One region of the Arthrobacter agilis genome, then DNA from elsewhere that is predicted to be linked to it. Evidence: riboswitches for the same ligand, from Rfam matches in the RefSeq annotation. Region 1 holds a riboswitch; each other region holds the start of a gene.
The links. A riboswitch is a leader RNA that binds a small molecule or an ion and turns the genes downstream of it on or off. The one in region 1 is predicted to bind cyclic di-AMP.
Positions count from the first base shown of each region.

Region 2: it holds a riboswitch for cyclic di-AMP, as region 1 does, so the genes downstream of both, QFZ50_RS17350 (hypothetical protein) here and QFZ50_RS00290 (NlpC/P60 family protein) in region 1, are expected to answer to the same signal.
Region 3: it holds a riboswitch for cyclic di-AMP, as region 1 does, so the genes downstream of both, QFZ50_RS08470 (C40 family peptidase) here and QFZ50_RS00290 (NlpC/P60 family protein) in region 1, are expected to answer to the same signal.

Region 1 covers NZ_JAUSXO010000001.1:58,078-60,331, forward strand. Annotated here, with positions in the region: gene QFZ50_RS00285 (metal-dependent transcriptional regulator) at 222-920, shown strand; cyclic di-AMP (ydaO/yuaA leader) riboswitch at 1,235-1,420, shown strand; gene QFZ50_RS00290 (NlpC/P60 family protein) at 1,426-2,254, shown strand, end outside.
Region 2 covers NZ_JAUSXO010000001.1:3,670,083-3,672,336, reverse strand. Annotated here, with positions in the region: gene acs (acetate--CoA ligase) at 1-37, shown strand, start outside; gene QFZ50_RS17355 (LysM peptidoglycan-binding domain-containing protein) at 117-827, opposite strand; gene QFZ50_RS17350 (hypothetical protein) at 742-1,041, opposite strand; cyclic di-AMP (ydaO/yuaA leader) riboswitch at 1,045-1,253, opposite strand; gene QFZ50_RS17345 (hypothetical protein) at 1,331-1,573, opposite strand; SAM riboswitch class I at 1,907-2,012, shown strand; gene sfnG (dimethylsulfone monooxygenase SfnG) at 2,017-2,254, shown strand, end outside.
Region 3 covers NZ_JAUSXO010000001.1:1,836,702-1,838,955, reverse strand. Annotated here, with positions in the region: gene rnc (ribonuclease III) at 1-105, shown strand, start outside; gene mutM (bifunctional DNA-formamidopyrimidine glycosylase/DNA-(apurinic or apyrimidinic site) lyase) at 106-1,062, shown strand; cyclic di-AMP (ydaO/yuaA leader) riboswitch at 1,203-1,379, shown strand; gene QFZ50_RS08470 (C40 family peptidase) at 1,382-2,218, shown strand.

The DNA of each region.
Region 1 (2,254 bases):
GCCTTCATTCTGCCCCAGCGGTCCCCGGCCCTCCATTTGTGAACGGCGCACCCGAGACTCCCGGGGCCGCCCTGTACCCGCCCGCCCGATTGCCGGGCCAGTTGCGCCATGGGTTAACCTTGGGGAGCGTGGGGCGGAGCAGTCCGTGCTGGCTTTGGCTTGCCTCACCGGCGTGAGGCACCCCAGCCGCGCACCCGCACCGCACCAAGGAGCTGAACCGCATGACGGACCTCATCGACACCACCGAGATGTACCTGCGGACCATCCTTGAACTCGAGGAAGAGAACATCGTCGCGCTCCGCGCCCGGATCGCCGAGCGCCTCCGCCACTCCGGACCCACCGTCTCCCAGACCATCGGCCGCATGGAACGCGACGGCCTCGTCGTCGTCTCCGGGGATCGGCACCTCGAACTCACCGAACTCGGCCGCCACAGGGCCACCGGTGTCATGCGGAAGCACCGTCTCGCGGAACGTCTGCTCAGCGACGTCATCGGCCTCGACTGGGCGTACGTCCACGACGAAGCATGCCGCTGGGAGCACGTGATGAGCGAACGCGTGGAGCGGCGGCTCTACGAGCTCCTCGGCAAGCCCTCCGAATCGCCGTACGGCAACCCCATCCCCGGCCTCGAGGCCATCGGTGGGGTGGAGTCCGAACTCTTCACCGACGGCGTGGTCACCCTGCTCTCGGCCATGGGCACCTACTCGCCCGGGAATCCGGTCACGCTGGTGCGCCTCGCCGAACCGATCCAGGTCGACCCGGAACTCCTCACCCAACTCGACGAGGGCGGCCTACGCCCGGGCGCGCAGCTCAACCTGGAATCCGTGGGTGACTACGTCTCCGTCCGGGTGCCCGGCGTCGAGGGTGCGCTCGAACTGCCGCCCGAGGTGGCCTCGCACGTGTTCGTCTCCGTCGCAGCCTGACGGCAGTCTCGCCAGGCGCTCCCTGACGGCGCGCAGCGCTCGGGTCCCGAGTCCGGCAACGGCGCCCGCACGGGGACCTTCGACGGGCAGGCAGGCGGGTCCCGACGGCGCTGGGCGGCGCCCGTCACGCCGCTTGGACGGATACCCGGAAGCACATTCGCAACGGCCCCGCGACGCCCCCACGGAGGCCCCCGCATGACCCTCCGGAAAGCCGTCGTCACCAAGAACACACCATTCCGTGACCGTAACGTGACAAACGGGCCTTTCTGCGGTAGCTTTCATCTCGTGCCAAATTCGCTCTAGATCCGGCACCCTCTTGCAAATCGCCTAGCTCTGCCATTGCTCGAGGTCCGTCCGCACCATCGCATGGCAGAGGCGGGGGAACCAATTTCTGGGTTTCGTAACCGAAATCCTTGGGGTTAAGTCGCTGCTTCACGCAGTGGCCGGGTGACTCCCATCCGAATCCGACAGCTCACCTCGCAGGCGTTGGGAGAGGCAATCCAACGTGTCCAATAGCTCTTCACTGGGCCGCCATCGTGCGGCCCGGAACGTCAGCGCGCTGACCAACCTGTCGACAGCAGTCACCTCCAATGCCGGATCGGTCGGCCGCCAGGCAGCCGTCATCGTCGCCGCCACCGGGCTCGTGCTGACCGCCGGCCTGCCGGCCCACGGCGCCACCCCCGCCGAGCGCGAGGTCCAGTCCTCCGCAGCGCTGACCGTGAGCCGGGTCGTCTCGGCAGAGGTCACCGTCCCCGCCACCGCCACGGTCTCCTTCGACCGCGTCGCCGTCGAGGTCACCGCAGCCCCCGAGCCCGTCGTGGAGGCACCTGCTCCCGTCGTGGAGGCACCGGCACCCGCCGCCGAGACGCCGGCCCCCGTGGTCGAGGCGCCGGCCCCCGTCGCCGCCCAGCCCGCTCCCGCTCCGGTTGCGGTGCCTGCAGTCGCAGCGCCGGCCGCCGTTGTGCCGGCTGCAGCGCCCGCCGCCGTCGCACCGGCCCCCGTGGCTCCGCAGCCCGCTCCCGCCGCCCCGTCCTCCGGCGTTGCTGCCGGTCTGGTCGGCTCGGCCTACAGCCAGCTCGGCGTGGCCCAGGACTGCACGGCCATGGTCGAGAAGGCACTGCGCTCGGTCGGCAAGTCCGTCGGTGACCTCGCTCCCGGCCAGTTCTTCCAGTTCGGCGACGTCGTCGGCAGCCCTGCTCCCGGTGACCTCGTGATCACCGGTGGCCACGTGGCCATCTACGTCGGCAACGGTCAGGTCATCAGCGGTGGGCTGAACGGTATGAACACCGGCCTCCACTCCCTGTCCGACCTGCCCGGCGCCAGCTTCGTCCGCG
Region 2 (2,254 bases), 3.6 Mb from region 1:
CCCCGGGATCCAGGACGTCCTGGCCGCGCGGGTCTGAGGAACACCCGTTAAAAGAAGGAAGCGGCAGGCGCCCCGTCCAAGCACCCGCCGCTTCCCGTGTGTGGTTCGTTCAGGTATCAGACCCGGACGAAGGATGCTCCCGCGAGATCCGAGAGGGGGTGCTGCATGGTGAGGTTCGAACCGTTCATCCCGCTGCTGATGACCTGGCCACCGCCGGCGTAGATGGCCACGTGGCCGCCGGTGATGACGATGTCGCCGGGGGCGGGGGTCGCCACGGTCGAGCCGTACTGGAAGAACTGCGACGGGCCGAGATCGCCCACGGCGATGCCGGCGGCACGCAGCGCGTTCTCCACGAGCACCGTGCAGTCCTGGACGGCTCCGGCGGCAAGCTGCGCCTGCGCCGATGCCAGGAGGGTTCCGCCGACGCCGCGGGCGGCCGCCGGGGTGACGGCGGCCGAGGCCAGGTAGACGCCCGAGTCAGGAGCTGCCGACACGGCCGGGGCCGGGGCGACGGCTGCTGCCGGCTGCACGACAGGAGCCGGTGCGACGACCGCTGCCTGCTCGACGGGAGCGGCAGGAGCGACGGCGACGGGAACGGAGACCGTCTGCGCCTGGACCGCTCCACCCGCGGGGATCGCGATGGAATCGCCCGGGAAGATGATCGAGGCCAGGGACAGCCCGTTGGCCGCGAGGACCGCGGTCAGGTCCGCACCGTACGAGGCCGAGATGGCACCGAGGGTGTCACCCGGGACGACGGTGTGGGTCGTGCCGGTTGCAGCTGCCGCCGGAGCGGCAGGAGCTGCGGCCGGAGCGGCAGGAGCTGCCACAGCTGCGGGTGCGGTCGTCGTGCCCTGCTCTGGTGTAGGTACCGGCGTTGGCGGTGCCGACGACGCTCAGCGCGAGGCCCGACGTGACGGCGACGATGGCGACGGGGCGGCCGATCGTGGTGGCGTGGGCCTTCGCGGCGCGGGACAGTCCCTGCAGCGCGAGATTGCCGTCGATAACGGCACGGTGGCGCGCCGAAGAGATGTTTCGTGACATGGTTTTATACCTCTCCCATGCCTGCGGGGTGAGCTGTCGGGTTCGGATGGGAGTCACCCGGCCGCGTGCATCAACTGGTGAGCGATGTGGTGCGGCTTAACCCCAAGGACGGCGTCAGCTCTTGCTGCGCGTCCACTGGACCTGTGGTTCCCCCGTCCCCGCCGTGAGGTGATCGTATCCGGGACGACGGCAGGGCTCGGCATTCCGTCCAGGAGCGCCCCACATAGGCTGAGGCACCAGAAGAACATAGCCACTGCTCGGACGGTTTGTCACATTCGCATAACGCCGGTTACCCTGCCCCTCCCGTGCGGGCCGAGCGCCGCCGGCGGAACGCGAGCGCCGTGCCTGCGACGCTGAGGACGAGCAGCACCGATTGCTGGAGGTAGAACCAGGGGCCCACCGCCGGGTCCGCGCTGATCACGGCCGCCAGGAGGCTGCTGGCCAGGGCGAGGACCAGCGCCAGTCCGACGCAGACCAGCGTGCTCCAGAGCCTCCGCTCGTGGGCACGCTGCGCGGACTTCCAGCTCTCCATGCCCCCAGCCTAGGCGGGCAGGGTGTGCGCGGTTCCGTGGGCCCGCACACACCCCTGCCGCATCAGCGCCGGACGGGTGCGCCGGCGTTCCGGATCAGGCCGAGGGCCTGCTCGGGGAACCATCCCCCGGCGGAGGGATCCAGACGGCCTGCAGCGTGGAGACCATGGCGCTGAGGCGATCGGCCGTCGCACGGTCTCCCGCGGACCGTAGCTGCGCGATCTGGCGCTGTGCCTCGTGGTTCGTCTTCGGGACGTAGAACGCGGCGGTCGAGGGACGCCCTCACACGGGGACACATTGTTTGGTTCCCCGGCGCCTCGGTGTCACACTCGATCTGACCATCCCGAGCGGCCGAGAGATCTGGCTCACTGACGCCGCAGCAACCCTGGCCTCCGCATCCCCTGCGGCGACAGAAGGGTGCTACTGCCAGACCGATGGAGGATCCATGAGCGTCGCCGACCTGTCGACCCCCCTGAAATTCGCCTACTGGGTGCCCAACGTGAGCGGTGGCCTCGTGGTCTCGACCATCGAGCAGCGGACGGGCTGGGACTTCGACTACAACAGGAAGCTCGCCCGGATCGCCGAGGACGCCGGGTTCGAGTACGCCCTGTCGCAGACCCGCTACGCAGCCTCCTACGGCGCGGACAAGCAGCACGAGGCGACGTCGTTCTCCCTCGCACTGC
Region 3 (2,254 bases), 1.8 Mb from region 1:
GCCGAGCAGGCGGCCGCGGCCGCTTCCTGGGCGCTGCTCACCGAGGGCGCCGGTTCCTTCCCCGGAACGGGAGACCCCGCCCACGACGCCGCCGGCGGGTCCTGAGTGCCCGAACTGCCCGAAGTGGAGGTCGTGCGCCGCGGCCTCGCCCGCTGGGTGGCCGGACGCACCATCGAGGCCGTGGAGGTCCTCGACGCCCGGTCCCTCCGGCGGCACGTCGACGGCGTCGAGGACTTCATCGGGAACGTGACCGGTTCACGCGTCACCGACGTGGTGCGGCGCGGGAAGTTCCTCTGGATGGTGCTGGACGACCCCGACGGCGGCCCTGCCCGAGTGGCGCTGATGGCCCACCTCGGGATGAGCGGCCAGCTCCTGATCGAGGAGCCCGACGCACCGCGGGAGAAACACCTCAAGGTCCGCCTGACCCTCTCCGCCGCCCTCGACGAGGAGGGCGTCCCGCTGCCGGCCGAGCTGCGCTTCGTGGACCAGCGCATCTTCGGAGGCATGTTCCTCGCCGACCTGGAGCCGACGCCGGACGGGCACCCGGGAGGACTGGGGCGGGAGAGCCTGCCGCTCGTCCCGCACCAGGCCGCCCACATAGCGCGCGACCTCCTCGACCCCGCTTTCAGCCCCGAATCCTTCCACCGGAGGATCCGGGAGCGCCGGACCGGGCTCAAACGCGCCCTCCTCGATCAGGGGCTCGTCTCGGGCATCGGCAACATCTACGCCGACGAGGCCCTCTGGGCGGCCAGGTTCCACTACGCACGCCCCACCGACACCCTGCGACGCCCGGACACTGCACGCATCCTCGAGGCGGCCACCGACGTCATGACCCGGGCGCTGGCCGCGGGAGGCACGAGCTTCGACGCGCTGTACGTGAACGTCAACGGTGCGTCCGGCTACTTCGCGCGGGACCTCCAGGCGTACGGCCGGGCCGGCCGGCCGTGCCGTCGCTGCGCGTCCGAGGGCCGGGAGACCCTGGTGCGCCGGGAGTCCTTCATGAACCGCTCCTCCTACCTCTGCCCGCACTGCCAGCCCAGGCCGCGGAACGCACGGGTCTGATCCCGCCCGGCACCGCCCGTGTGAGATTCCCCTCGTGATCCAAACGTGACAATCCACGGCCCCTCACGTACCGTTGATCCCGCGCTCGCTCCAGCACGGAGGGGCGCCCATCCTCTTTCTGCCGAACCCTGTCGATGAGGATGGACCGTTCGCACAAACCATTCGACAGGGGCGGGGGAACCAGTAGCGGGCTCGATCACGAGTCCTAGGGGTTAAGACACGCGTTGACCAGCTTGGGGGCGATGGTCAGCAGGTGCATGTCCGGATGTCCCATCCGAACCCGACAGCTAACTTCGCAGGCATTGGGAAAGGCAACAGCATGTCCAAGAGCCATATCGCGCGCCACCGGGCCGTCCCGACGCGCATCAACCCCCTCGTCACCGCCTCCCGCGCCGTCAGCGCGAGTGCGTCCGTGGCCGGCAAGCCCGCCGCGGTCGTCGTCGCCGCTTCCGGCCTCCTGTTCGGCGCGGCACTCCCGGCCAGCGCGGCCGGCGAGATCGCCATCGACACCCCGCAGCAGGCAGCGGTCAGCACGGCCGCGGCCGGCACGTACACCGTCCAGGCCGGCGACACCCTCGGCAGCATCGCGTCCTCCCACGGCGTGAGCCTGGAGACCGTGTTCGCGGCCAACGGCCTCGGGTACAGCTCGGTCATCTACCCCGGCCAGGCCATCTCGCTGAGCGGTTCCGCCGCTCCCCAGCAGTACGCCCCGCAGGCCGTGCCCGCGAGCAGCCCCGCGGTCACGTCCACGTTCACCTCCGCGGGCAACTCCACGGGCCTCAGCACGCAGTCCGCAGCCTCGATCGCGCCGGTGTCCTCCGGATCGCTCGCCGGTATCGCCGGAACGGCGATGCAGGGCAAGGGCTCGAGCTACGTGTACGGCGGCACCTCCTTCGGTGCCTGGGACTGCTCCGGCTTCGTGCAGTGGGTCTACGCGCAGCAGGGCATCAGCCTGCCCCGCACCACCTGGGCCCAGTTCGCTGCCATGACGCCCACCAGCAACCCGCAGCCGGGTGACCTGGTGAGCCAGAACGGCGGCAGCCACGTCGGGATCTACCTCGGCAACGGCCAGATGATCAGCGCTCTGAACCCCTCGCAGGGCACGCAGGTGCACTCGGTCAACGCCATGGCGGTCGACGGCTACTACACGCGCTAGAGCGAACCGCCGGCGGCGAACGCCGGCAGCGCCACG